DNA from 2 places in the Streptomyces sp. NPDC003697 genome. Region 1 is predicted to be linked to the other one. Evidence: riboswitches for the same ligand, from Rfam matches in the RefSeq annotation. Region 1 holds a riboswitch; the other holds the start of a gene.
What was found. A riboswitch is a leader RNA that binds a small molecule or an ion and turns the genes downstream of it on or off. The one in region 1 is predicted to bind glycine.
Positions count from the first base shown of each region.

Region 2: it holds a riboswitch for glycine, as region 1 does, so the genes downstream of both, gcvP (aminomethyl-transferring glycine dehydrogenase) here and gcvT (glycine cleavage system aminomethyltransferase GcvT) in region 1, are expected to answer to the same signal.

Region 1 is NZ_JBSFNN010000058.1:1,688-15,934, reverse strand. It holds gene ACWDNY_RS21720 (thioesterase family protein) at 1-450, opposite strand, end outside; gene ACWDNY_RS21715 (trimeric intracellular cation channel family protein) at 543-1,199, opposite strand; gene ACWDNY_RS21710 (ABC transporter ATP-binding protein) at 1,443-2,972, opposite strand; gene ACWDNY_RS21705 (ABC transporter ATP-binding protein) at 2,996-4,093, opposite strand; gene ACWDNY_RS21700 (ABC transporter permease) at 4,090-5,088, opposite strand; gene ACWDNY_RS21695 (ABC transporter substrate-binding protein) at 5,197-6,990, opposite strand; gene ACWDNY_RS21690 (ABC transporter permease) at 7,059-8,066, opposite strand; gene ACWDNY_RS21685 (enhanced serine sensitivity protein SseB C-terminal domain-containing protein) at 8,391-9,146, opposite strand; gene ACWDNY_RS21680 (enhanced serine sensitivity protein SseB) at 9,409-10,200, opposite strand; gene ACWDNY_RS21675 (AAA family ATPase) at 10,507-11,196, opposite strand; glycine riboswitch at 11,374-11,473, shown strand; glycine riboswitch at 11,474-11,597, shown strand; gene gcvT (glycine cleavage system aminomethyltransferase GcvT) at 11,666-12,793, shown strand; gene gcvH (glycine cleavage system protein GcvH) at 12,934-13,311, shown strand; gene glyA (serine hydroxymethyltransferase) at 13,327-14,247, shown strand, end outside.
Region 2 is NZ_JBSFNN010000084.1:14,436-28,682, reverse strand. It holds gene ACWDNY_RS25965 (sugar phosphate nucleotidyltransferase) at 1-1,820, shown strand, start outside; gene ACWDNY_RS25960 (DUF881 domain-containing protein) at 1,920-2,825, shown strand; gene ACWDNY_RS25955 (small basic family protein) at 2,822-3,154, shown strand; gene ACWDNY_RS25950 (DUF881 domain-containing protein) at 3,160-4,005, shown strand; gene ACWDNY_RS25945 (FHA domain-containing protein) at 4,136-5,020, shown strand; gene ftsR (transcriptional regulator FtsR) at 5,062-5,796, shown strand; gene ACWDNY_RS25935 (bifunctional nuclease family protein) at 6,047-6,520, shown strand; gene ACWDNY_RS25930 (MerR family transcriptional regulator) at 6,850-7,533, shown strand; gene ACWDNY_RS25925 (DNA polymerase IV) at 7,710-9,173, shown strand; gene ACWDNY_RS25920 (PRC-barrel domain-containing protein) at 9,095-9,466, opposite strand; glycine riboswitch at 9,591-9,685, shown strand; glycine riboswitch at 9,686-9,799, shown strand; gene gcvP (aminomethyl-transferring glycine dehydrogenase) at 9,860-12,745, shown strand; gene ACWDNY_RS25910 (ABC transporter ATP-binding protein) at 13,000-14,091, opposite strand; gene ACWDNY_RS25905 (ABC transporter permease) at 14,156-14,247, opposite strand, start outside.

The DNA.
Region 1 (14,247 bases):
GAAGCACTGGTCGATCGGCGGGACGGCGGGCGGCTTCGCGCTGGTGCGGACGTCGTCGGGCAGGGCGTCCAGGTCGCCGTAGGAGGCGAGGACGCGCAGGCGCTCGACCTCCCGGCCCTCCTCGTCGTACTGGAACAGGGAGGCCTGGCCGGTGGAGAGGCTGCGCCCGGTGCGGACGACGTCCGTGCGGACGACCGCCGGGCCCGGCTGCGACGCGGTCAGGTAGTGCGCCGAGACGGTGAACGGGTCCGGGTGGGGCAGGGCATGGGCGAGGGCCCGGCCGAGCACGGCCAGCAGATAGCCGCCGTTGACGGCGTTGATGATCGTCCAGCCGGCCGAGAGGTCGATGTCGTAGACGCCGGGCGCGCGCGGGGTGACGGCGGTGTCGCGGTCGAACTCGCTGTCGCCGATCGTGGCCGGCGCGGCCGGTGCGGAAGCTGCTTCGGGCATGCGTGAACCGTACAACAGGTAACTACTAAGCGGTAGCTTTCCGTTCGTACGCCGACCGTCGCCGCCTCGTGCGCCTGGAGCTCCCGGGGCGGCTACTCCTCGCGGACCGTCGACCGCCGGTTCCAGGCGCGCGGGGCCCGCCAGTGGAAGCGCATCGCGAGCAGGCGCAGCACGAAGGCCACGACCACCGCGAACCCGGTGGTGAACGGAGTCAGCGCGCCGTAGCGGATGCACAGCGCCACCAGGGTGGCGCCGACGATGGCCGGGACCGCGTACAGGTCGCGGTCCCACCGCAGGAGCGAGGGCACTTCGTTGGCGAGCACGTCCCGCAGCACACCGCCGCCGACGGCGGTGGCCAGGCCGAGGGCCGCCGACGAGGTGAGGCCGAGGCCGTAGTCGTAGGCCTTCGTCGTGCCGGCCACGCAGAACAGGCCGAGACCGGCCGCGTCGAAGACGTTGACCGCGATCTGGATGCGCTCCACGTGCGGGTGCAGGAAGAACACGAGCAGCGCGGCGAGCAGCGGGGTGATGAAGTACCCCAGGTCCGTGAACGCGGCCGGCGGCACGGCCCCGATGATCAGGTCGCGGAACAGCCCTCCGCCCAGGGCGGTCACCTCGGCGAGCACGGCGATGCCGAAGACGTCGAAGTTCTTGCGAACGGCCAGCAGCGCGCCGGAGATGGCGAACACGAAGATGCCGATCAGGTCCAGTGTGTGCTGGACGGAGGGACTGAACAGTTGGGACAGCACCCGTACATTCTCACCCAGAGATGGGTGTCCGCCTTGCGATGGAAGGCGGGAGGGCGGTTGGGACCCCGTTGTGCCGGTTCGGCGTCCGCATGGCGCCCAGCCGCCGGGACGGCGGGGCGCCATGCGGACGCCGAACGGGAGAGCGCCGTGAGCCGCGCCCTCCTCGGGCGGGTGCCCGCCGCGGGGACGGGCCGGCTCCGCGCTCTCCCGTTCGGGTGGCTGCGTGACCGTGCGGGTCACACGTCAGTCGTCGCTCGACTCCCGGCCGTCGGACCCCACGGACCCATCGGGCTCGGCTGACGCCTTGGGGGCGTGGTCGCCGGACTCCTCCGCGGCCGGGGACGCCTCGGCTTCGGCGGGCGCGTCCGCCTCGGCGGTCGCGCCGCCCTTGACCGGAGCGCCGTCCTCCACAGCAGCCTCGCCCTTCGCGGGCGCCTCCTCCGCAGGAGCGTCGCCCTCGACCGCAGCCTCGCCCTTCCCAGGCGCGTCCTTCACGGGCGCCGCTTCCTCAGCGGACGCCTCCGCCACGGAAGCACCGTCCTGCACAGGACCGCCGTCCTCCACGGAAGCGCCGTCCTTCTCGGCGGTCTCCGCGGCCACTTCCGCGGCCACCGCCGCCGAGGTCGCCGCCGACTCGGCCAGGACCTCGTCGGACACCGACTCCGCCGCCTTCTTCGCGTCCAGCAGCAGCACCGTGTCCTGCGGCGCCTGGTCCTCGAAGTTCTCGGGGTGGTGGCACGCCACGCGCTGACCCGGCTTGAGCTCCTTCAGCGGCGGCTCGGTCGTGCGGCAGATCTCCGTCGCCTTCCAGCACCGGGTGTGGAAGCGGCAGCCGCTCGGCGGGGCGATCGGCGAGGGCACGTCGCCCTGGAGCAGGATGCGCTCGCTCTTGGCGTTCCTGCGCCGCGGGTCCGGGATGGGCACGGCGGACATCAGCGCCTTGGTGTACGGGTGCATCGGCGCCCGGTACAGCGAGTCCCGGTCGGCCAGCTCGACGATCTTGCCGAGGTACATCACCGCGATCCGGTCCGAGACGTGCCGGACGACGGACAGGTCGTGCGCGATGATCACGTACGTCAGGCCCAGCTCCTGCTGGAGGTCGTCGAGCAGGTTGACGACCTGCGCCTGGATCGACACGTCCAGTGCGGAGACCGGCTCGTCCGCCACGACCAGCTTCGGATTGAGCGCGAGCGCGCGGGCGATGCCGATGCGCTGGCGCTGACCTCCGGAGAACTCGTGCGGGTAGCGGTTGTAGTGCTCGGGGTTGAGACCCACGACCGACAGCAGCCGCTGCACTTCCTTCTTGATGCCGCCCTCGGGCTCGACGCCCTGGAGCCGGAAGGGTGCGCCGACGATCGTGCCGATGGTGTGGCGCGGGTTCAGCGACGAGTACGGGTCCTGGAAGATCATCTGCACGTCGCGGCGCAGCGGGCGCATCCCGCCGACGCCCAGGTGCGTGATGTCCTGGCCCTCGAACTCGACCGTGCCGCCGGTCGGCTCGAGCAGCCGGGTGATCAGCCGGCCCATCGTCGACTTGCCGCAGCCGGACTCGCCCACGACGCCGAGGGTCTCGCCGGAGCGCACCTCGAAGTCGATGCCGTCGACCGCGCGCACGGCGCCGACCTGGCGCTGGAAGAGGCCCTTCCTGATCGGGAAGTGCTTCTGCAGCCCGGTCACCTTCAGCAGGACCTCGCCGGGGGCGACGTCCCGGGTGAGGGTGGCCGCGCCGGAGGCCGTGGCCTTCTCGCCGTTGCTCTGGGCAGGGATGCTCACTGCCTTGTCCTCTGCGTTCTCACTCACAGCTTCGGCGCAATCTCTTCGGTCCAGATCCGCTGCCGCTGCTCCTGCGTCATGTGGCAGGCGGCCCAGTGCTGGTCGCCGACCTCGGTCAGCTCGGGGCGGACCGTGCGGGTGACGTTGTCCTTGGGCACGTCGGCGTACGGGCAGCGGGGGTTGAAGGCGCAGCCGGACGGGACGTTGATCAGGGAGGGCGGGGAGCCCTTGACCGGGATCAGGCGGTCCTGCTGCTCACGGTCCAGGCGCGGCATCGAGCCGAGCAGGCCCCAGGTGTAGGGGTGCCGGGGCTCGTAGAACACCTCTTCGGCCGGACCCCGCTCGACGCAGCGGCCGCCGTACATCACCAGGATGTCGTCGGCCAGCTCGGCGACGACGCCCAGGTCGTGGGTGATGACGATGACCGCGGAGCCGAACTCCTTCTGCAGGTCGCGGATGAGGTCGAGGATCTGCGCCTGGACGGTCACGTCGAGGGCGGTCGTCGGCTCGTCGGCGATCAGCAGCTCGGGGTTGTTGACCAGCGACATGGCGATCATGGCGCGTTGCCGCATGCCGCCGGAGAACTCGTGCGGGTAGCTGTCCACCCGCTTGTCCGGCTGCGGGATGCCCACCCGGTCGAGCATCTCGACCGCCCGCCTGCGGGCGGTCTTCTTGTCGACGTCGTGGTGGATGCGGTACGCCTCCACGATCTGCTGGCCGATCGTGTAGTACGGGTGCAGCGCGGACAGCGGATCCTGGAAGATCATCGCCATCTCGCGGCCGCGCAGCTTGCGGACGTGGTCCGGGTCGGCCGACAGCAGTTCGGTGCCGTCCAGCCAGATCTCGCCGGAGATCTGCGCCTTGCGCTTGCCGTACTGGCCGGCGGTGTGCAGGCCCATGATGCCGAGCGAGGTCACCGACTTGCCGGAGCCGGACTCGCCCACGATGCCGAGGGTCTTGCCCTTCTCCAGCCGGAAGCTGAGCCCGTCGACGGACTTCACCAGACCGTCGTCCGTGGGGAAGTGCACCTTCAGGTCGCGCACTTCCAGGAAGGCGGTCGGGGCGGGCGAGGTGACGGTGGGCTCGCCCACGGCCGCTCCGCTCTTGCTCAGTTCGGTCATGCGAGCCTCACTCGGGGGTCGATCACGGCGTAGAGGACGTCCACCACGAGGTTGGCGATGAGCACCGCGAGCGAGGTGATCAGGGTGACGCCCAGGATGACGGGCAGATCCTGGGTCTTGATCGCGTTGAGCACGGCCTGGCCGAGTCCGGGCAGGCTGAACGTGGTCTCCGTCAGGATCGCCCCGCCGATGAGGGCACCGAGGTCCATGCCGAGCATGGTGAGGATCGGCGTCATCGTCGAGCGCATGGCGTGCTTCCTGATGACGACCTGCTCACGCAGGCCCTTGGCGCGGGCGGTGCGGATGTAGTCCTCGCCCAGGATCTCCAGCATGGTGGCCCGGGTGATGCGGGCGTACATCGCCGCGTACAGGAAGGCCAGGGTGATCCAGGGCAGGATCATGCCGCCGAGCCAGCCGGTGAAGGAGTCCTCCAGGGGCACGTACTCCGCGTCGATCCAGCCGAGGCCGTAGGAGAAGATCGCCAGGCTGAGCAGGCCGGTGAAGTAGATGGGCAGGGAGACACCCGCGAGGGCCACGATCATCGCGCCGCGGTCCCACAGGCTGCCCCGCTTGAGGGCGGAGAGCACACCGGCGGCGATACCGAAGATCAGCCACAGCACGGCGGCGCCGAGCGCGAGTCCCAGCGTCACCGGGAAGCGGTCGGTCAGCACCGGCCAGATGGCCTGTTCGCTCTTGAAGGAGTAGCCGAAGCACGGCGCGGCGCACTGCGTGACGTCACCGCCGACCGCGTACGTGCGGCCTGCGAAGATGCCCTTGAAGAACTCCCAGACCTGGAGGTAGATCGGGTCGCCCAGACCCAGCTTCTGCCGGATGGCCTCGACGGCGGCGGGATCGGCCTGCTTGCCCACGAAGCTCGTGGCCACGTCGACGCCCGCCCACTTCGGGACGAGGAAGAAGATGCCGAAGACCACCACGATGATGACCACCAGCATCACTGCGGCGGCGAACAGCCGCCTGATGAGGTAAGCGAGCACAGCTTACGGCCCGCCGCGGACCGCGGGCCCCGGAGATCGTCCAGGGCCCGCGGTCACGCCGCGCCGGCCTTCACCTGCCTTTCGTGCCGTACGGCGGGTGTGCCGGGTTTACTTCGCGGACTTCAGACCGAGGTTGACGAAGTCGTACTGACCGCTGTAGGCGTCGGTCGTGTACACGTTCGCCAGTCGGTTCGAGCGCCAGTTGATGAACTTCTCGAAGACGAAGGGCAGGTAGTAGCCGCCCTCCATCACCTTGTGGTTGATCTCCGTGGCGATCTTGGTCTTGCCGGCGTCGTCCAGCGTGTTGACGTACTGGTCGAACAGGCCGTCGATGGCCTTGTCCTTGATCAGGGCGTAGTTGTTGTTACCGCTCTGCAGGATGTACTTGCTGTCCCACAGCGGCAGACCGAAGCCCTGGACGGACGGGAAGTCCGGGCCCCAGCCCATGATGATGATGCCGTAGCCCTTCTTCTTCACGTTCGCCGGGCTGCCGATGATGCCGGTGGTCTGCGAGCCGTCGTACTGGTCGATCTGGACGTTGATCCCGATCTTCTTCAGCGACGCCTGCAGGGACTCGGCGGTGGCCACCTCGACCGGCTTGTTGTTGCGGACGGCGATGGTGGTGCTGAAGCCGTTCGGCTTGCCGCAGGCCTTCAGCTCCTCCTTGGCCTTGGCGGCGTTGCCGCTCTTGTTGGCGCCGGCCAGCTGGTACGGGTCGTACTTCTGGCCCTCGGCGCCCGGCACGGACGGCGGCAGCATGTTGGTGCCGATGTCGCCACCGGCGACGGGGCCACCGCGCGCGGTCTGCAGCGACACGTGGTCCGCGCCGTAGATGACCGCCTTGCGGCAGTGGATGTTGTCGAACGGCGCCACGCTCTGCGGGAAGACCGCGTAGCGGATGTAGCCCGAGACCGGGTTGTCCAGGTTGGCCCGGTGCTGCTTCAGGGCGGTGGTGCGGCCCTGCGGCGACATGCCGGTCTGGTTGATGTCCAGGTCGTAGTCACCGGCGATCAGACGCGCGTCCAGGTCGTTGGCGTTCGAGAAGAACTTGACCGTGATCTTGTCCGGGTAGGCCTTGCGGATCGGGTCCGAGGACTGCTTCCACGCGGTGTTGCGGACCAGGGTCAGGTCCTTGCCCGGGTTGTACGACTCGAACTTGTACGGGCCGGAGGAGAAGGGGTGGAGCGCGTACTTGGACTTGGTGTCCTTGTCCTGGCGGACCGGGGAGGCCGAGGTGAGGCCCAGCATCTCCTCGAAGTCCGAGTTGGCCTTCGGCAGCTTGAAGACGACGGTCTTGTCGTCGGGCGTCTCGATCGCCTTCAGGCCCAGCTTGTCCGCGGTCTTGTCCTTGTACGGGCCCTGGTACGCGCCCGTGGGGTCGAGGACGTCCTTGAGGTAGGTCGGGCCGCCGGACAGCACGTCCTGCGCCCAGACGCGCTCGATGCCGTACTTGACGTCCTTGGAGGTGATCGGCTTGCCGTCCTCCCAGGTGACGCCGTCACGCAGCGTGTACGTGTACGTCTTGCCGCCGTCGGTGACCTTGGCCAGGCCGGTGGCGAGGTCCGGGGTGAGCTCGGCGCCGGTCTTGCCGGGCTCGGTCTTGTTCGTGACGAGCTGGCGGCTGTAGTAGCGCGCGAAGTTCCACATGAAGCCGTAGTAGCCGCGCGTGGTGTCCCACGAGTCGGCGTCCTGGGCCGCACCGAACTTCAGCACGCCGCCCTTCTTGGCCGCCGAGGCCTGGGCGACCTTGTTGTTGGCGGCGTCGAAGCCGGCCGCACCGTTCTTCGAACCGCCCTTGCCGTCGTCGCCGCCGCCGCACGCCGCCGTGGTCAGCAGCGCCGCGACCACGGCGGCAGCGGCCACGGCCTGCTTGCGCCGCCCTGAGGTGCGTTGGGTAGTCACGATCCTGGATCCTCCGGATTTGATGAGAGACCCCGTGGGCAGCGCCACGGGAGGCTTGGGGTACGGCATCAGCGGGAGCCCTTCGGGTCCAGCGCGTCGCGCACGCCGTCGCCGAAGAGGTTGAAGGCAAGAACGGTGATGAAGATCGCCACGCCGGGGATCACCATGTACATGGGATCCGAGTCGTAGTAGTCGATCGCGCTCGAGAGCATCTGCCCCCAGGAGGCCGTGGGCGGCTTGACGCCCACGCCCAGGAAGCTGAGTGCCGCCTCGGTGAGGATGTTGGTCGGGATCATCATGGTCGTGTACACGATGATCGGCGCGACGAGGTTGGGCAGCAGCTCCTTGAAGAGGATGTAGAAGCGCCCCGCGCCCAGGGAGCGGGCGGCCTCGACGTACTCGCGTTCACGCAGCGAGAGCGTCTGGCCGCGCACCACGCGTCCGATGTAGGGCCAGCCGAAGAAGCCGATGACCAGGATCATCACGAAGACGCGCACACCCGTGCCGGTGAGACCCAGCATCGTGGTGGGCATGACGGAGACCAGCGCGATGATGAACAGCAGCTGCGGGAAGGCGAGCAGACCGTCCATCACCCGGCTGATGACCGCGTCGATCCAGCCGCCGAAGAAACCGGCCAGGATGCCGAGGATCGTGCCGACGACGACGGCGACCAGTGCGGACAGGAAGCCGACCAGCAGGGAGATGCGGGCGCCGTGGACGATGCGGGCGAAGATGTCGCGGCCGCTGACCGGCTCCACACCGAAGAGATGGTCGCCGCTGATGCCGCCGAGGGAGCCCGTGGGCGTGCCGAACAGGGGGTCGATCAGGTCCTCGTGGTGGGTCTCCGGGTCCTGGCCGACCAGGTGCGCGATCACGGGCGCCAGGATCGCGACCAGGATGAGGAGCAGCACGACGACACCGCCCGAGAGGGCGAGCTTGTCCCGCTTAAGGCGTTCCCAGGCGATCCGGCCCAGGGAGCGCCCCTGGACGGCCTTCGCGCCGGTGGTGGCTACCGCCGCTTCGTCGGCCGCGCTCGGGGCCGCTTCCGCGGTCGGCTCGTGCAATGGTGCCGTCATCAGGCAGGGACCCCTCTCAACCGGCGGTAGCCGGCCCGCACTTGCCGCTGTGGCGGCATGATCAGTCCGTCGTACACAGGGGCGAAAGGCCCCCTGGTGCGGGAGTCTTCAACGCTTTGGCGATCTGTTGCCAGACTTGACGGTGAATGGATGCGTAAACGTGATGCTGTCTGGGGGGTTCCGTTATCCGGACACTGGGTAACGGGGGTCGGACGCGGACCAATTGGAGCAATCAGTGGGAGAAGCGGACGTCTCGCCCTCATCTACGCGCGAAGAAGGGCTCCCGGTTCGGAAGCCCTCGGTGCCGGTGGACGGTGCCGCGCGTCAGTAGCCGCCGCGGGGCTGCGGGTACCCGTAGCCGGCCGCCGGGGCCTGCGCGGGGGCGCCGTGCGCCTCGCGGTCGTAGAACGGACGGGCGTTGGCGCGCAGCCACATCGCGATGGGGTCGTACTCGTCGGACATCGCGACCGTGGAGACCGGCAGACCGTCGGGGACGGCGCCGACGGACTGCTGCATCATGGCGCGCACCGAGTCGACGGCCGGCGGGGAGGTGTCGTACACGTCGAGGCCGATGGCCAGGTACGGCGCCCCGAGCGCGGGCTGGACCCAGGCACGGCGCAGCGAGCGGACCGCCGGAGTGCGGTGCGCGTTCTGCGCGAGCAGGGCGTAGAACTGCGCGACGTCGATGGCCGGTTCGGACAGCCTCAGCGGTCCGGCCGGCTGGCGGTCCAGGCCGGTGGCGATGCGGCGCAGGTCGAGCCAGGGGATGCCGACGCCACCGCCGGGGGCGTGCGGGTTCAGCCAGAGGCCGTAGTGGTCGGGGTAGAGGGTGCGGGCGACGTCGAGGCCGTCCACCACCTCGTACGACCGCATCCAGCCGCTGGCCGACAGCTCCTGCGCGGAGGTGACGCAGGGCGCGTAGCCGTGGCCGTCGACCTCCATGTGACCGTACTGCGCGTCGGGGGAGCCGGCCTGGCCGTGCCAGAGCAGCATCCAGACCTGGCCGGAGGAGGGCGTCGCGAGCGCGCGCAGGAGTGCCTCGTAGGCGTCGTACCGCCCGGGCGTCACCTGGCGCAGCATCTGCTCGACCTGCCCGGCCGCGGCGGTGCCAGCGCTCACCTTTTTACCGCCCCTTCATGCAACCAACACTCCGACCGAGCCGTGCGTCCAGTGCCCGGGCAGGCCGCGTTCACACGACATCGCCCGTGGACGCTCTAGCTTAAGCCGCCCCGCGGCGCGGGACCCGCCGCCGTCGGCCCGCGACCGCGGATCGCCCGGGCCGCCGACGTCCCACGCGGCGCGACCCGCGCGCGGTCACCGCCCGCGTCCCGGCCGGGCTCCTTCAGTGGCCCTGCTGGTAGAACGGCCGCACCGTCGCGCGCATCCACTCCCCCACCGGGTCCTCGGCCACGTCCAGGAGAACCAGGTTCACGGGCCATGCGACCGGGACCCGGCCGAGGGCGCGGCCGAGGGCCTCCAGCGGCCGGGCCCGCAGGTCGCCCTCCCAGTGGGACAGTTCCACGCCGACGAACATGACCGGGTCGGCGGTCTCGACGGCGGCGAGGCAGCGGCGGGCGGTGAGCACCACGCCGGTGCCGTCGAACTCCGCGGAGGCGGCGGCGAGGAAGTCCACCGGGTCGTCCTGCCAGTCCGGTTCGAACAGCCGGACCCGGCCGCCGGTCACCGGGCCGTCCAGCGACGTCCGCCCCGCCCGGCACAGCTCCGCCACGGCCTGCGGGGGCAGCGGGACACCGACCACGCCCTCGGGATTCACGGCGATGCCGACCTGCGGGGGCAGCCCGCGCGCGAACTCCACGGCGGGCGCGACGGTACAGGGCATGTGGGCGCCGGCGACCTGGCGGAACTGCTCCTCGGAACTGAAGACCGGCACGTACGCCTGGCCCTCGATCTCCAGCGTGGGCAGGTCGAGCGGACCGCTGTGCGGACCGCCGCCGTTGGGCAGCGGCACCCAGACGAAGCTGCGGCCGAGCACCTCGAGGATGCGCCCGCCGGCCGAGGGCATGCCGAGCGACGCCGACAGCACCTCCTCCAGCTCGTTGCCGGGCCAGCCGCCGTGCGGTTGGGGGTGCGCCTGTGCCGGGAAGTCAGCGGGGATGTCCGCCGGGAAGTCCATCTGCCTACCGCCTGCTGTGAACCACGGGTGTGGCTGAAAGGCTAACGGGTCCCGCGCCGCCCCCTCCGATGCCCACGGAGCGGGCTCCCCGCCCGGGGGTCCCCCGCCGCGGAACGTGCCGCCCGCCGCCGCCGGCCCGCACCGCCGCACGCGGGCGCCCCCCGGTGGCACCACCGGCGCCACCCTCGCACAACGGGCCGACCCCACCGGTGCACGGGCGCACACGGGCGGGCGCCACTGCGGCGCGGGCCGGGCGTGGGCCCGCGCCGCCGCCGCACGGGCGCACGCCCCCGGTGGCGCCGTGCATCACCCCGTGAAGTCGATGCGCCGCAGCGTGTCCGCCGCGTCCCGGTCGAGCAGGACGGCCGAACCGCAGCCGTCGGGCAGGCGGCCCCGTTCGGCCGCGCGCAGCAGTCGTTCGGCGGCCGTGCGGTGGCGCAGGAAGGCGTAGCGCGAGACGCCGCGGCCGCGCTCGCGCTGGCCGGCCAGGGCCGCGGCGGGCGGAACGTCGAGCAGCAGCAGGTGCAGTGTGCCGCCGCGGCGGCGGGCGGCGCGGGCCAGCCAGCCGCGCACCCAGGCCTGCGTCCCGCAGTCGTGCACCACGATCCCCTCACCGGTGCGCAGGGCGCGACGCAGCCCCGCGTAGTGGGCGAGGCGGACGAGCGGCCGGTAGACCGCGTACGGCAGGAACCGCGCGAGCCGGTCGTCGAAGCGGTCGCGGGTGTCCTGGGAGTCGATGCGGGTGCCCCGCACCGCCCGGCGCATCAGGGTGGACTTGCCGCTGCCGGGCAGGCCGGTCACCACGACGAGGTCGCGGGGCCCGAAGAGCAGGGCGTGCGGGCTGCGGCCGGCCCGTTCGCGCAGGTCCCGGACGACGGGCGCGGGGCGCTCCCCGGACCGCACGCGGGCCGGAGCCGCGGGACGCCCCGGCAGTGCTTGGGCCCGTTGCGGCAGCGCGAGTGCCGGAGTCGTGGCGCGTGCCGTGGTGCTGTTCACCGTGATCGCCTCCCCTGGAGTGGTCACAGATCCCCTCCCCCTCGAGTGTAAAAAGAAGGTAATACCCGGTGTCTCGCGTTTTCGTGCACGTAACGCCACAACCCGGTTACGGATGCGGTCCTGCCAGGAGCGGGCGGGGCGTGCAATGATGTTCGCGCCAACTGCATACCGGCCGTTTGAATCCGCGCGGGAGAGTCCCCGGCAGCCGTTTCGCCGGGGCGCCGAAGGAGCAAGTCCCTCCCTTGAATCTCTCAGGCCCCGTCACCGCGCGGGCGAGGCACATCTGAAAAGCGGGCCGCCCGTGCGGCCCCACCCAAGGTGCAAGCCGTGACCCGGCCCGGCTCCCACGCGGACCGGTGGTCATGGCGAACCTCTCAGGTTCCGATGACAGATGGGGAGGAACGTTCCTCGCCCGCCCCCCGCCCGGCCGCGCCCGCGCGGGGGACCCCCATCGCCTGGAGACCGACCGATGAGCAGTACCGAACCCGCACCCAAGCGCCGTACCGCGCTCGACGCGCTGCACCGCTCCCTCGGTGCGACGATGACCGACTTCGCCGGCTGGGACATGCCGCTGCGCTACGGCTCCGAGCGCGACGAGCACCTCGCCGTCCGGACCAGGGCGGGCCTGTTCGACCTGTCCCACATGGGCGAGATCACCGTCACCGGCCCGCAGGCCGCGCGGCTGCTGAACCACGCCCTGGTCGGCAACATCGCCTCCGTCGGCGTCGGCCGCGCCCGCTACACCATGATCTGCCGGGAGGACGGCGGCATCCTCGACGACCTGATCGTCTACCGGCTCGCCGAGAGCGAGTACATGGTCGTCGCCAACGCCTCCAACGCCCAGGTGGTCCTCGACGCGCTGACCGGGCGGGCCGCCGGCTTCGACGCCGAGGTGCGCGACGACCGCGACGCCTACGCCCTGATCGCCGTGCAGGGGCCGGAGTCCCCGGGCATCCTGAAGTCGCTGACCGACGCCGACCTGGACGGTCTGAAGTACTACGCGGGCCTGTCCGGCACCGTCGCCGGCGTCCCCGCACTGATCGCCCGCACCGGCTACACCGGCGAGGACGGCTTCGAGCTGTTCGTCGCCCCGGCCGACGCGGAGAAGCTCTGGCAGGCGCTGACCGACGCGGGCGCCCCCGCCGGGCTGGTCCCGTGCGGGCTGTCCTGCCGCGACACGCTCCGCCTGGAGGCGGGGATGCCGCTGTACGGGCACGAGCTGACGACCTCGCTGACCCCGTTCGACGCGGGTCTCGGCCGGGTGGTGAAGTTCGACAAGGAGGGCGACTTCGTCGGGCGCGAGGCTCTGCTGGCCGCCGCCGCGCGCGCCGAGAACGACCCGCCGCGTGTCCTGGTCGGCCTGGTCGCCGAGGGCCGCCGCGTCCCGCGGGCCGGCTACGCCGTCGTCGCCGGCGGCCAGGTGATCGGCGAGGTCACCTCCGGCGCCCCCTCCCCCACGCTCGGCAAGCCGATCGCCATGGCCTACGTCGACGCCGCGCACGCGGCGCCGGGCACCGCCGGCGTCGGCGTGGACATCCGGGGCAGCCACGAGCCGTACGAGGTCGTGGCGCTCCCGTTCTACAAGCGCCGGAAGTAGCAACCGGTCGGGCGGGGCCCGGCGCCGTCGGACGCGCGCCCGGCCGCCCGCGTGTGACACCGGGCACTTTCCCCCGCTCGCCGGCACCTTCGTCCGTCCCCCGTCACCACCACCGACCCGATTAAAGGAGAATTCACGCCATGAGCAACCCCGAGCAGCTGCGTTACAGCAAGGAGCACGAGTGGCTGTCGCCCGCCGAGGACGGCGTCGCGACGATCGGCATCACCGAGTTCGCGGCCAACGCGCTCGGCGACGTCGTCTACGCCCAGCTCCCGGAGGTCGGCACCGAGGTGAGCGCGGGCGAGACCTGCGGCGAGCTGGAGTCGACCAAGTCGGTGTCCGACCTGTACTCCCCCGTCAGTGGTGAGGTCACCGAGATCAACGAGGACGTCGTCAACGACCCGTCGCTGGTGAACTCCGCGCCGTACGAGGGCGGCTGGCTGTTCAAGGTGCGGGTGACGGAGGAGCCGGCCGAGCTGCTCTCCGCCGACGAGTACGCCTCCCACACCGCCGGCTGAGGAAGACCCAGCGACATGTCGATGCTGAACACCCCCCTGCACGAGCTCGACCCCGAGGTGGCCGCCGCGGTCGACGCCGAACTGCACCGCCAGCAGTCCACGCTGGAGATGATCGCCTCGGAGAACTTCGCCCCCGTCGCGGTCATGGAGGCCCAGGGCTCCGTCCTGACCAACAAGTATGCCGAGGGCTATCCCGGCCGCCGCTACTACGGCGGCTGCGAGCACGTCGACGTCACCGAGCAGATCGCGATCGACCGGGTCAAGGAGCTGTTCGGCGCGGAGTACGCCAACGTGCAGCCGCACTCCGGCGCCTCCGCCAACCAGGCCGCGCTCTTCGCGCTGGCCCGGCCCGGCGACACCATCCTCGGCCTGGACCTGGCCCACGGCGGCCACCTGACCCACGGAATGCGGCTGAACTTCTCCGGCAAGCAGTTCCACGTGGTCGCCTACCACGTGGACGACGACGGCCTGGTCGACATGGCCGAGGTCGAGCGGCTGGCCAAGGAGCACCGCCCGAAGGTGATCATCGCCGGCTGGTCCGCGTACCCGCGGCAGCTGGACTTCGCCGCCTTCCGCCGCATCGCCGACGAGACCGGCGCCCACCTGTGGGTCGACATGGCCCACTTCGCGGGCCTGGTCGCCGCCGGTCTGCACCCGAACCCGGTGCCGTACGCGGACGTGGTCACCTCGACCACCCACAAGACGCTCGGCGGCCCGCGCGGCGGCATCATCCTGGCGAAGAAGGACTTCGCCAAGAAGCTGAACTCCTCGGTGTTCCCCGGCTTCCAGGGCGGTCCGCTGGAGCACGTCATCGCGGCCAAGGCGGTGTCCTTCAAGGTCGCCGCCTCCGAGGAGTTCAAGGAGCGGCAGCGCCGGACGGTCGAGGGTGCGAAGATCCTCGCCGAGCGGCTCACCGCGCCGGACGCCCGCGCGGCC
Region 2 (14,247 bases), on a different contig from region 1:
TCAAGGCGCAGGCCGACGTGCTCGAGGGCAAGGTCGACGTCGACATCGACGGCTTCGAGCTCTCCCCGGGCGTCTGGGTCGCCGAGGGCGCCGAGGTCCACCCCGACGCCGTGCTGCGCGGGCCGCTCTACATCGGCGACTACGCCAAGGTCGAGGCCGGCGCCGAGATCCGAGAGCACACCGTCGTCGGATCGAACGTCGTCGTCAAGAGCGGGGCCTTCCTGCACCGGGCGGTCGTACACGACAACGTGTACATCGGCCAGCACAGCAACCTGCGCGGCTGCGTCGTCGGCAAGAACACCGACATCATGCGGGCCGCGCGGATCGAGGACGGCGCCGTCATCGGCGACGAGTGTCTGGTCGGCGAGGAGTCGATCGTCCAGGGCAACGTGCGGGTCTACCCCTTCAAGACCATCGAGGCCGGCGCATTCGTCAACACCTCGGTGATCTGGGAGTCGCGCGGGCAGGCGCACCTCTTCGGAGCGCGCGGGGTGTCCGGGATCCTCAACGTGGAGATCACGCCCGAGCTCGCGGTGCGGCTCGCGGGTGCGTACGCGACGACCCTGAAGAAGGGCGCCACCGTGACCACGGCCCGCGACCACTCCCGTGGTGCCCGGGCGCTGAAACGGGCGGTGATCTCCGCGCTGCAGGCCAGCGCCATCGACGTACGGGACCTGGAGAACGTGCCGCTGCCGGTGGCACGGCAGCAGACCGCGCGTGGCAGCGCCGGCGGGATCATGATCCGGACGACGCCCGGAGTGCCGGACTCGGTCGACATCATGTTCTTCGACAGCCAGGGCGCCGACCTGTCGCAGGCCAGCCAGCGCAAGCTGGACCGCGTGTTCGCGCGCCAGGAGTACCGGCGTGCGTTCCCCGGTGAGATCGGTGACCTGCACTTCCCGGCCAGCGTCTTCGACTCCTACACCGGGTCGCTCCTGCGGAACGTCGACACCACCGGGATCGCCGAGTCGGGCTTGAAGGTCGTCGTGGACGCCTCGAACGGAAGCGCCGGCCTCGTCCTGCCGAGCCTGCTCGGCAAGCTCGGCGTGGACTCGCTGACCATCAACCCCGGTCTCGACGAGTCCCGGCCGACCGAGACGGCCGACATGCGCCGTTCCGGTCTGGTGCGGCTCGGGGAGATCGTGGCGTCCTCCGGAGCCGCGTTCGGTGTCCGCTTCGACCCCGTGGGCGAGCGGCTGTCCCTCGTGGACGAGAAGGGCCGCATCATCGAGGACGACCGCGCCCTGCTGGTCATGCTCGACCTGATCGCCGCCGAGCGGCGCAGCGGCCGTGTGGCGCTGCCGGTGACCACCACCAGGATCGCCGAGCAGGTGGCCGCCTACCACGGCACCCAGGTGGAGTGGACGACCACCTCCCCCGACGCCCTGACGCGCGTCGGCGGCGAGGAAGGGACCATCTTCGGCGGTGACGGCAAGGGCGGGTTCATCGTTCCCGAGTTCAGCAGCGTCTACGACGGCACGGCGGCCTTCGTGCGGCTCATCGGCCTGGTGGCACGCACGCAGCTCACCCTCAGCCAGATCGACGCGCGGATCCCGCGGGCCCACGTTCTCAAGCGGGACCTGGCCACCCCGTGGGCCGTCAAGGGCCTGGTCATGCGCCGGGTCGTCGAGGAGGCGGGAGACCGCCAGGTGGACACCACCGACGGCGTGCGGGTCGTGGAGGCCGACGGCCGCTGGGTGATGGTGCTGCCCGACCCGGCCGAGGCGGTCACACACCTGTGGGCGGAGGGCCCCGACGACGCGTCCGCCCAGGCACTGCTCGACGAGTGGTCGGCCGTCGTGGACAGCGCCGGGCGCTAAATACGTACAGTACCGACGCGTGCCGGACAAGTGTCCCCAAAGGGGCCTGTCCGGCACGCCGGTGGGGCCGTTCGGAGGTACCGGCCGGACCGTGCGACGATGTGCGGCATGCCGCAGCAACCCCCCATTCGGAGCACACCCGCGCGGCCCTCCCGTCCGGACGCTTCCATGTCGTTGATCACCAACGTCATGGACCACAGTCTCGACGACGGATACGCCGAGGCCGCCGAGCGGAAGAAGGCCGCGGGCGAAGGCGGCATGCCGAAGACCCTCAGGGCGAAACTGGGTCTCGCGGCCGGCCTGGTGCTCGCCGCCCTGGTGGTGACCGTGGGGGCGGCGCAGGCGCGCGTGGCGGCCCCGACCGTCGCCAAGGAGCGCGAGGAGCTGATCGACCGCATCGACCGCGAGACCGCGGCGGCGGACAAGCTGGAGAAGGCCGTCGACGAGCTGCGTGACGATGTCGGCGCCCGGCAGCGCAAGGCGCTGGAACAGAGCGGCGGCCACGACCAGGCTGACCTGGTGGGCGTCCTGTCCGGTGCCACGGCGGTGCACGGCCCCGGCGTGAAGCTGGTGGTGGACGACGCCAAGGAGGCCGGCACCGGTGGGGACGGGGACCCCCGTCAGGCGGCGGGTTTCTCCGACACCGGCCGGGTGCGCGACCGGGACATGCAGCGCGTCGTCAACGGGCTGTGGCAGTCGGGGGCCGAGGCCGTCACCATCAACGGGCAGCGGCTGACCGCCCTGTCCGCGGTCCGCGCCGCGGGTGACGCCATACTGGTCGACAACAGGCCGCTGGTACCGCCGTACACGGTGCTCGCGGTGGGGGACGGCGACCGGCTGAGCAGCCGGTTCCAGAACAGCCCGGACGGACTGTACCTGCACGCCCTCCAGGAGAACTTCGGCATCCGGACCGCCATCTCCGTGGAGAGCGACCTCCGGCTGCCCGCCGCACCCAGCGTCATCGTTCGTACCGCACAGCCGAGCACTGAGAAGGGCACATCGTGATCGCCGTACTGGGCCTCGTCGTGGGAGTCGTGGCCGGCCTGTTGGTCCGGCCCGAGGTTCCGGCGGTCGTCGAGCCGTATCTGCCGATCGCCGTCGTCGCGGCACTGGACGCTGTCTTCGGCGGTCTGCGGGCCATGCTCGACGGCATCTTCGACGACAAGGTGTTCGTCGTGTCGTTCCTGTCGAACGTGGTCGTGGCCGCGCTGATCGTGTTCCTGGGCGACAAGCTGGGCGTCGGCGCCCAGCTGTCCACGGGTGTGGTGGTCGTCCTCGGCATCCGCATCTTCTCCAACGCCGCGGCGATCCGACGGCACGTGTTCCGGGCGTGAGGCCGATGAGCGAGCAGGAAGAACAGGGCGAGACCAGGCTGCGCAGGGAACTGCCCGAGGAGGTGCCCGCACGGGCCGCCGGCGGTGAGGAGCGGCACGAGGCGCCCGGGACGGGGTCCGGGGCCGCGCTGACCGGCCGGCAGCGGCTGGCCGACGGACTGTGGCCGCCACGGTTCAGCCGCGCCCAACTCATCGTCGCGCTGCTGCTTTTCGGCCTCGGCTTCGGCCTGGCCGTCCAGGTCGCCTCCAACAGCGACAGCGACAGCGCGCTGCGCGGGGCACGTCAGGAGGATCTTGTCCGCATCCTCGATGAACTGGACGACCGCACCCAGCGTCTTGAGGACGAGAAGCAGGGTCTGGAAAAGCAGCGCCAGGAGCTGGAGAACAGCTCGGACCAGGCCGAGGAGGCCCGCAGGCAGACGGCCGAGAAGGAACGGCAACTCGGCATCCTGGCGGGCACCGTGGCGGCGCAGGGACCCGGCATCACCATCACGGTCGACGACACGAAGGGGACGGTTCAGGCGGACATGCTGCTCGACGCGATCCAGGAGCTGCGCGCGGCCGGGGCGGAGGCGATCCAGGTGAACGGTGTACGGGTGGTCGCCGGCACCTACCTCACGGACTCCGGCAAGGGCGTGGAGGTCGACGGGAACAAGATCGGCACGCCGTATCGTTTCAAGGTCATCGGCAAGCCGCAGGACCTCGAACCGGCGCTCAACATCCCCGGAGGCGTGGTGCAGACCCTCGAGAAGGAGCAGGCCACGGTGACCGTCGAGCGTTCGGACAAGATCGTCGTGGACGCCTTGCGGGCGGCGAAGCGGCCTGACTACGCTCGGTCGTCCTCCCGGTGAACAGGGGGAGCATGGGGCTCGTCCGGCAAGGGCAAGAGGTTGCGGGGGGTCGGCGCACCGATCGGGTGGTGCGTGGTGGAAACTGTCTGGTGGATACGGACGTTGTGAGGATGTCCGGGTCGGCCGGTGTATGCAGTCAGGGTTCGTCCTGCCCCACGGGCGGGTCTGTTTCGGTCAAGGGGAATCGCCCGTGAAGTTGTTTGCGAAGTTGTTCGGCAAGAGCGCACGAGAGGACAGCGGCAACACGTCCGCTCGTCATCGCGCGGAGCCCGGTGCGGAGGGCCAGCGGCCGCTGTTCCGGGACCAGGTCGCCGGTCCGGGCGGCGACATTTCCGGTGGTCAGGGCGCGCCGTCTGTTGACCCTGGTCAGGCGGGCGGCATAGGTTTCGGGCAACCGTCAACCTCAGGTACGGGTGGAGGGTCGGCCGCCGACCCGTACGCGTCCCATGCCCCGGCGGGGCAGCCCCGGCAGGAGGATCCGTCCATGTCGGCCCTGGTGTGCACGAGGTGCGGCAACCGCAACGCCGAGAACAGCCGCTTCTGCTCCCACTGCGGTGCGCCGCTGCGGGCCGGTGCGGCGCCGGAGCGTCTGTCGGAGACCACGTCCACGATCTCCATCTCCGGTATCGAGGCGTACGACGCCGAGGCGACCGGCCAGACGCCGATGCTCTCCCCCGAGGCGCAGGCGGCGGTCGACGCGCTCCCGCTGGGCTCCGCCCTGCTGGTGGTGCGCCGCGGACCGAACTCCGGCAGCCGCTTCCTCCTGGACGGCGAGCTCACCACCGCCGGACGTCATCCGCAGAGCGACATCTTCCTGGACGACGTGACGGTCTCGCGCCGGCACGTGGAGTTCCGGCGCCGTCCGGACGGCTCGTTCACGGTGGCCGACGTCGGCAGCCTGAACGGCACCTACGTCAACAGGGAGCGGATCGACGAGGTCGCTCTTGCCAACGGTGACGAGGTCCAGATCGGCAAGTACCGGCTGGTCTTCTACGCGAGTCGGCAGGCAATCTGACCGTCCCCCGAACGCCGTCCGGGGGGACTCAGGGAAGGTCCATGCGCCAAACACCGAGCGGCGGTGCCGGATACGGCGCCGCCGCCGCGGACACTGGGCTGATGAGCATCGGCACGGTGCTGAACGTGCTGCGCGACGAGTTCCCCGAAGTCACGATCTCGAAGATCCGCTTCCTGGAGTCGGAGGGCCTGGTCGAGCCCCGGCGCACCCCCTCGGGGTATCGCAAGTTCAGCGCCGGGGACGTCGAGCGACTCGCCCGCGTCCTGAGGATGCAGCGGGACCACTACCTTCCGCTGAAGGTCATTCGCGAGCACCTGGACGCGGTGGAGCGCGGCGAGGCCGTCCCGCTGCCGGTACTGGGCCGGCAGCGCGAGGGGGAGGCCGGCCCGGCGGAGCCCGAGACGCCCACGGCGGCCCGGATCGGCCGGGCCGAGCTGCTGGCCGCCGCCGGGATCGAGGAGCGGGACCTCGAGGAGTGGGAGGCGTACGGGCTCCTCACTCCGCTGGCGGAGGGGGGCTACGACGCCCGGGCGGTGACCGTCGCCTCGCTCGTCTCCGAGCTGGGCCGCCACGGGATCGAGCCCCGGCACCTGCGGGTCATGAAGGCGGCCGCCGACCGTGAGGCCGGGCTCGTCGAGCAGGTGGTGGCCCCGCTGAGGCGGCACCGCAATCCGCAGACCAGGACCCACGCCGAGTCCCGTGCCAGGGAGCTGGCCGGGCTGACGGCGAAGCTGCACGCGGCGCTGGTGCAGACCGCGCTACGGGCTGTCCCGTAGTACGCGGTGGATCAGCGTGCGGCGTCGGATGCGGTGCGCCGCAAGGCGGAGGGTCGTCCTCGTACTGGGCGTATTCGGGTGATCCGACAACGCGGCGAGGTGCCGTGGCTGTCGTCGTGCGCCCGCCGGGATTGCGGGACAGCCCTTGGGGGTGTGGCTGCCCTGAACGGGCCGGAACACGACGGCCCGGATCGGCCACCCGTTCCGGCCCGACTACCCAAACCTTGCGACCACGGCCTAGGGTTGCTGTGTGAACGAGCTCGATGTCGTAGGTGTCCGGGTCGAGATGCCCTCCAACCAACCGATCGTGCTCCTGCGCGAAGTGGGAGGCGACCGCTACCTCCCCATCTGGATCGGGCCGGGGGAGGCGACGGCCATCGCCTTCGCCCAGCAGGGCATGGCCCCCGCGCGACCGCTGACGCACGACCTGTTCAAGGACGTGCTCGAGGCCGTCGGCCAGGAACTCACCGAAGTGCGCATCACGGATCTGCGGGAAGGCGTCTTCTACGCGGAGCTGGTGTTCGCGAGCGGAGTCGAGGTGAGCGCCCGTCCGTCCGACGCCATAGCGCTGGCCCTGCGCACCGGGACGCCGATCTACGGCAGCGATACGGTGCTCGACGACGCGGGCATCGCGATCCCCGACGAGCAGGAGGACGAGGTGGAGAAGTTCCGCGAGTTCCTCGACCAGATCTCGCCGGAGGACTTCGGCACCAGCAACCAGTAGTCGCCGTACGTGCGGGGCCCGGGGCGCTGCCAGGCGTGGGCGGCGGGCTGCGGCGCGGGACGGTTCTCCGGGGCCCGACCCGGCGCCCGGCGCAGGTGCGCGGCTGTCCGCGGCAGCGCGCGGAGCGGCGCCGTCCGGCGGCACATGCCACCGGCTGGAGGCCGTTCTACGGCTCCCCGGGCAGGGCATTCGGCTAGCCTTTCCCCGCGGTGGGGTGCGGGAAACCACTCTTAGGGTGATTATCACTCGGCGTGCCGAGTGTGGCGATCGTTGACGCACCCCTGGTGACTGCCTACCGTCGAGAAGGCAGGTCGAGGACGGAGGTCGGCGTGGGAAGCAGCGGCGACGGTACGGCTGGGGGTGCCCCCGGACGTGGTGTCGGGGGAAGCGGTCCGTACCCACCTCCGGGCTCTCGGCTCCGCCCCGGCTGGGGGTATGTCCAGCCCGGCAGCGCGGCCGACCGCGCTCCGCAGCGACCTACGGCCGTGCCGAGCAGCGGAGGGGCGACATCCATGGCGTCCGAGCAGATCGGCTACCGCGGTCCGACGGCCTGCGCGGCCGCCGGCATCACCTACCGGCAACTGGACTACTGGGCGCGCACCGGTCTGGTCGAGCCGAGCGTGCGGCCCGCCTACGGATCCGGCACGCAGCGTCTGTACAGCTTCCGCGACGTCGTGGTCCTCAAGATCGTCAAGCGGTTCCTCGACACGGGGGTGTCCCTCCAGAACATCCGCACCGCCGTCCAGCACCTGCGCGAGCAGGGTTTCCACGACCTGGAGCGTCTGACGCTGATGAGCGACGGCGCCACGGTGTACGAGTGCACCTCCCCCGACGAGGTGCACGCGCTGCTCCAGGGCGGCCAGGGCATCTTCGGGATCGCCGTCGGCGTCGTCTGGCGGGACGTGGAGAACGCGCTGTCGCAGCTGCACGGGGAACGTGTCGACACCGGCGAGACGCTGCTCGGGCACAATCCGGCCGACGAGCTGGCGCGCCGGCGCAACAGGGCGGTCTGACACCGGCCGTCCGGTCCGGGGACCCGCCACCGGTCCGCACCCGGCCCGGGCTCGCCGCCGGTCGTCCGTTTCCCGGGTTTCCGGGTTCTCAGGTTCTCAGGGTTCCCGGGCTCCTCGCCCGCCGCCGGTGCGCCCGCCGTGCGACGTTGTCAGTGGCGTGGTGCAGCATCGGAGATGTGAGAACCGCGCCCACGATCCTGCACCTCGACATGGACGCCTTCTTCGCCTCGGCGGAACAGGCGTCCAAGCCGAGCCTGCGCGGGAAGGCCGTCGTCGTGGGCGGTCTCGGACCGCGCGGTGTGGTCGCCACCGCCTCGTACGAGGCGCGGGTCTTCGGGGTCCACTCGGCGATGCCGATGGCCCAGGCACGGCGGCTGGCGCCGAACGCCGCGTACCTGGTGCCGCGCTTCACCTTCTACCGGGCGATCAGCGAGCAGGTGATGGGGCTGCTGCGGGCGCTGTCGCCGCTGGTGGAGCCGCTGAGCCTGGACGAGGCGTTCGTGGACCTGGAGGCCGGGGGAGCGGCCGGGGACGCCGAGTCGGCCCGGGCGGTGGGCAGGAAGCTGCGCGCCGACATACGCGCGGTCACGGGTCTGACGGGATCCGTGGGCCTCGCCGCCTCCAAGATGCTCGCCAAGATCGCCTCGGAGCAGGCCAAGCCGGACGGCCTGGTGCTCATCGAGCCGGGCACCGAGCGCGCCCTGCTCGAACCGATGCCGGTGCGGACCCTGCCGGGTGTGGGACCGGCGACGGGCGACCACCTGCGGCGGGCGGGCATCCACACGGTCGGCGAGATTGCCGAGGCGGGCGAGGACGAGCTGGTCCGGCTGCTGGGGAAGGCGCACGGGCACGCGCTGCACGCCATGGCGCTGGCGCGCGACGAGCGGCCCGTGGTCGCCGAGCGGGAGGCGAAGTCGGTCTCGGTCGAGGACACCTACGACGTCGACATCCACGACCGGCTCCGGGTGGGCCTGCAGGTGCAGCGGCTCGCGGACCGGTGCGTGCGGCGGCTGCGCGGGGCCGGACTGTCGGGGCGGACGATCGTGCTGAAGGTCCGGCGGTACGACTTCTCCACGCTGACCCGGTCGGAGACCCTGCGGGGGCCCACGGACGACCCGGCCGTCGTGCGGGAGGCGGCCGCCCGGCTGCTGGACTCCGTGGACACCACGGGCGGTGTGCGGTTGCTCGGCGTGGGGGTCACGGGGCTCGCCGACTACACGCAGGAGGACCTGTTCGCCCAGGCGGCCGGGGTGCGGGAGGCCGGACCGGCGGAGGAGCCGGCGGAACAGGGGCCGTCCGAGGAGCAGCCGGAGCCCGGCGAGCGGCGCTGGCCGGCGGGGCACGACGTGCGCCACGCGGTGCACGGACACGGGTGGGTGCAGGGCAGCGGCCTGGGCCGGGTCACCGTCCGGTTCGAGACGCCCGGCTCCGGACCGGGGCGGGTGCGGACGTTCCGCGTCGACGATGCCGATCTGGAGCCCGCTGATCCGCTTCCGTTGGTGGAACTGGGGCCGGGTGAGGAGGGCGGGCGGGTCTCCACGGCGGCTGAGGGAGCCGGTGCTCAGGTCTCCTCGGAGCCCGCCAGCTTGCCGAACTCGTGGTCGGGGACCGGGGGAGCGGAGGCGACGTCGAGACCGTAGTGGTGGTACAGCTGCAGTTCCTGCTCCGGGGAGAGATGGCGGCCCACGCCGAAGTCGGGAGCCTCCTTGATCAGTGCGCGGGCGAAGGGCACGCGCAGGGTGCCCTCGACCAGCTCGCTGGGCGCCAGGGGCACGAAGGCGTCCCGGGAGAACAGGCCCGTGCGTATCGCCGCCCACTCCGGCACCCCGGTCGCGTCGTCGAGGTACACCTCGTCCACGGTGCCGATCTTGTTGCCGTCGCGGTCGAACGCCTTGCGCCCGATCAGATTGCGCGGGTCGATTTCGGTTCGCACAGGGCCCTCCACTGCGTCGCGATGGTTCGCACCTCATCCGTAAGCACTACGAAAGAGCACAAACGGCACTGCGGCCACTCGAAGGCCTGGCCGGCGTGCCCGCTGGTAGGCTGGCAGCGGCTGCTGACCCCGTGCGGGAGAGTCCTCCGATGACGTCGGAGGCGCCGAAGGAGCAAATCCTCCCCGGAATCTCTCAGGCCCACGTACCGCAGGGGCGAGGTCACTCTGGAAAGCAGGGCGGGTGTCGACGGCGTCCGCTCTCACCGACGGGGAAAGCCGGAGCCTTCGGGCGACCCGGTGAAGCTCTCAGGTCGAGATGACAGAGGGGGAGGCCGTCCGGGCACCCGTGCCGTGGTGCCCTCGAAGGTCGCGTCAGACCAGGAGGCCTCCGCAATGACCGCCCATCGCACTCCGCTTTCCGAACTCGAACGGGGAACGCCCTTCGAGCAGCGCCACATCGGCCCCGACCAGGAGGCCCGGGCCAAGATGCTCGCGCAGGTCGGCTACGGCTCGCTGGACGAGCTCACCGCCGCGGCGGTCCCGGACGTGATCAAGAACGCCGATGGGCTCGCCCTGCCGGGCGCGCGCACGGAGGCCGAGGTACTGGCCGAGCTGCGCTCCCTCGCCGACCGCAACCAGGTCCTCGGCTCCATGATCGGCCTCGGGTACTACGGGACGTTCACCCCGCCCGTGATCCTGCGCAACGTCATGGAGAACCCCGCCTGGTACACCGCCTACACCCCGTACCAGCCCGAGATCTCCCAGGGCCGCCTCGAGGCGCTGCTGAACTTCCAGACGATGGTGGCCGAGCTCACCGGCCTGCCGACCTCGGGCGCCTCGCTGCTCGACGAGGGCACCGCGGCCGCCGAGGCCGTGGCGCTGTCCCGGCGCATGGGCAAGAACAAGAAGGGCCTGTTCCTGGTCGACGCGGACGCGCTGCCGCAGACCGTCGCCGTCATCCGGACCCGGGCCGAGCCGACCGGCATGGACGTCGTCGTCGCGGACCTGAGTGAGGGCATCCCCGCGGAGATCGCCGGCCGCGACATCAACGGCGTGCTGCTGCAGTACCCCGGCGCCTCCGGTGCCGTGCGCGACCTGAAGCCGGTCATCGACCAGGCGCACGAGCTGGGTGCGGTCGTCACGGTCGCCGCCGACCTGCTCGCCCTCACCCTGCTGAAGTCCCCCGGCGAGCTCGGCGCCGACATCGCCGTCGGCACCACCCAGCGCTTCGGTGTCCCGATGGGCTTCGGCGGGCCGCACGCCGGCTACATGGCGGTGCGCGAGAAGTTCGCGCGCAGCCTGCCCGGCCGCCTCGTCGGCGTCTCCGTCGACGCCGACGGGCACAGGGCCTACCGCCTTGCGCTGCAGACCCGCGAGCAGCACATCCGCCGCGAGAAGGCGACCAGCAACATCTGCACCGCCCAGGTGCTGCTCGCCGTCATGGCCGGCATGTACGCGGTCTACCACGGCCCCGAGGGCCTGAGGACCATCGCCCGGCGCACCCACCGCTACGCCACGGTCCTCGCCGAGGGCCTGAGGGCCGGCGGCGCCGAGGTCGTGCACGGCGCGTACTTCGACACCGTGACCGTCAGGGCCGGGGGCCGTGCCGCCGAGATCGTCGCCGCGGCGCGCGACCACGGCGTCAACCTGCGCCTCGTCGACGCCGACCACGTGTCGGTCGCCTGCGACGAGACCACCACGCGGGCCCAGCTGGCGGTCGTGTGGAGCGCCTTCGGTGTCGAGGGCGACGTCGAGGCGCTGGACGGTGCGGCCGGTGACACCCTTCCGGACGACCTGCTGCGCACGGACGACTACCTGACCCACCCGGTCTTCCGCCGGCACCGCTCCGAGACGGCGATGCTGCGGTACCTGCGCCGGCTCGCCGACCGCGACTACGCGCTCGACCGCGGCATGATCCCGCTGGGCTCGTGCACCATGAAGCTCAACGCGACGACCGAGATGGAGCCGGTCACCTGGCCCGAGTTCGGGCAGCTGCACCCCTTCGCGCCGGCCGAGCAGGCCGAGGGCTACCTCACGCTCATCCGTGAGCTGGAGGAGCGTCTCGCCGAGGTCACCGGCTACGACAAGGTCTCCCTCCAGCCGAACGCGGGTTCGCAGGGCGAGCTGGCCGGTCTCCTCGCCGTTCGCGGCTACCACCGCGCCAACGGCGACGACCGGCGCACCGTGTGCCTCATCCCGTCCTCGGCGCACGGCACCAACGCCGCCAGCGCCGTGATGGCGGGCATGAAGATCGTCGTCGTCAGGACCGCCGAGGACGGCGAGATCGACGTCGAGGACCTCCGGGCGAAGATCGAGCAGTACCGCGACGAGCTCGCGGTACTGATGATCACCTACCCGTCCACGCACGGTGTGTTCGAGGAGCACGTCGCCGACATCTGCGCCGCCGTGCACGACGCCGGCGGCCAGGTGTACGTCGACGGCGCCAACCTCAACGCGCTGGTCGGGCTGGCCAAGCCGGGCCACTTCGGCGGCGACGTCTCGCACCTCAACCTGCACAAGACCTTCTGCATCCCGCACGGCGGCGGCGGTCCGGGTGTCGGCCCGGTCGGCGTGCGCGCGCACCTGGCGCCGTACCTGCCCAACCACCCGCTGCAGCCGGCCGCCGGCCCGGAGACGGGCGTCGGTCCGGTCTCGGCGGCGCCGTGGGGCTCGGCGGGCATCCTGCCGATCTCGTGGGCGTACGTCCGCCTCATGGGCGGCGAGGGCCTCAAGCGCGCCACGCAGGTGGCCGTGCTGTCCGCCAACTACGTCGCCAAGCGCCTTGAGCCGCACTTCCCGGTCCTGTACACCGGCCCCGGCGGCCTGGTCGCCCACGAGTGCATCATCGACCTGCGCCCGCTGACCAAGGCGACCGGCGTGAGCGTCGACGACGTGGCCAAGCGGCTGATCGACTACGGCTTCCACGCGCCGACGATGTCGTTCCCGGTGGCCGGCACACTGATGATCGAGCCGACCGAGTCGGAGGACCTGGCCGAGCTCGACCGGTTCTGCGACGCGATGATCGCGATCCACGCCGAGATCGAGAAGGTCGGTTCCGGCGAGTGGCCCGCCGACGACAACCCGCTGCGCAACGCCCCGCACACGGCGGCCGCCCTCGGCGGCGAGTGGCTGCACGCCTACAGCCGTGAGGAGGCTGTCTTCCCGGCCGGCGTCGCGGTCGCGGACAAGTACTGGCCGCCGGTGCGCCGCATCGACCAGGCCTTCGGCGACCGGAACCTGGTCTGCTCCTGCCCGCCGCTGGACGCGTACGAGGACTGAGCGCCGCACCTGGGCTCCGCCCGGCCCCTCTCCGGGGGCCGGGCGGAGCCTTTCGTGCGTCGGGGGTGCTTGTCGTCAGGGGACGGACGAGGGCACGCGCTTCGCCCGGGGTGCGGTGTGCGGGGGCTCGCCGGGCCGTGGCGCGCGGTGTCCGGTCGTGTCGCGTGCGGGCCCGTCGGGCCGTGCGCTCGCCGCGTGGTGCGGGGGGCGTCCTGCGGTGCGCTGCCGGGGCCGCCTCGGCCGGCTGCCGCGCCTCAGGCCGGATAGGCGTGTGTCTGGGTCGCCTTGACCGTCGCCCAGACGCGGGCGCCGGGGTGCAGGCCGAGCTCGGCGGCGGCCACGGTCGTGAGGTCGGCGGCCAGCCGGAGCTCGCCGGTGAGGTCGGCGCGGACCTGGTCGCCGTGGCTCTCCAGTCCGGCGACCTCGCAGGCCCACAGGTTGCGTGCGCTGGAACCGGTGGGCCGGTCCCGGTGCAGGGTGACCGCACTCGGTGGGAAGGCGACGAACACCGCGCCGGTGAGTTCCTCTGCGGTGGTGACGGCGGGGCCGGCGTCCAGCCGGACGGAGTGCCCCTCGGCCCGTCCCCGGTAGAGGTTCAGCCCGACGAGCCGGGCGATGTAGTCCGTCCGGGGACGGCGGGCGATGTCCGACGGGGCGCCCTCCTGGACGACGCGTCCGTCTTCGACGACGACCAGCCGGTCGGCCAGCACCATCGCGTCCAGCGGATCGTGCGTGATCAGGATCGCGACCGCCTCGAACTCCGCCAGGTGGCGGCGGAGCCGGGCCCGGACCTCCAGACGGGTGCGGGCGTCGAGTGCCGCGAGCGGCTCGTCCAGGAGCAGCAGCCGGGGGCCGGTGGCCAGGGCGCGCGCGAGGGCGACGCGCTGGGCCTGGCCGCCGGACAGCCGGCGTGGCCTGGCGCCCGCGTGCTCGGCCAGGCCCATGCGCTCCAGCCACGCGGCGGCCCGGGCGCGGGCCTCCCTCTTGCCGGCGCCGTGGCAGCGCGGACCGAAGGCCACGTTGTCCAGGGCGGACAGATGGGGGAAGAGCAGGTAGTCCTGGAAGACGACGCCGACCGGGCGCTCCTCGGGCGGGGTACGGTCCAGCGCGACGCCGTCGAGGCGCAGATGACCGCCGGTCAGCGGCAGCAGACCGGCGAGGGCGCGCAGGGCGGTGGTCTTGCCCGCGCCGTTCGGCCCGAGCAGCGCGACGACCTCGCCGGGTGCGGCGGTGAGGGCGACGTCGAGGTGGAAGGAGCCGCGGTCGACGACGAGCCGGGCGTCCAGGCCCTCGTCGCCGGCGCCTTCAGGCAGCACGCCGGTCGCCGTGCCGTCGATGTCGGTCATGAGGCGGGTGTCCAGAGGTCGTGGGCGAGGGCCGTCTCGGAGCGCGGGGTGCGGTCGTCGGGGGTCATGGCGCCGTCATCCAACGGTCCCGCAACCCCGCCAGCACCGCGATCGACACGGCCAGCAGCACCAGGCTCAGCGCGATCGCCGCGGCCG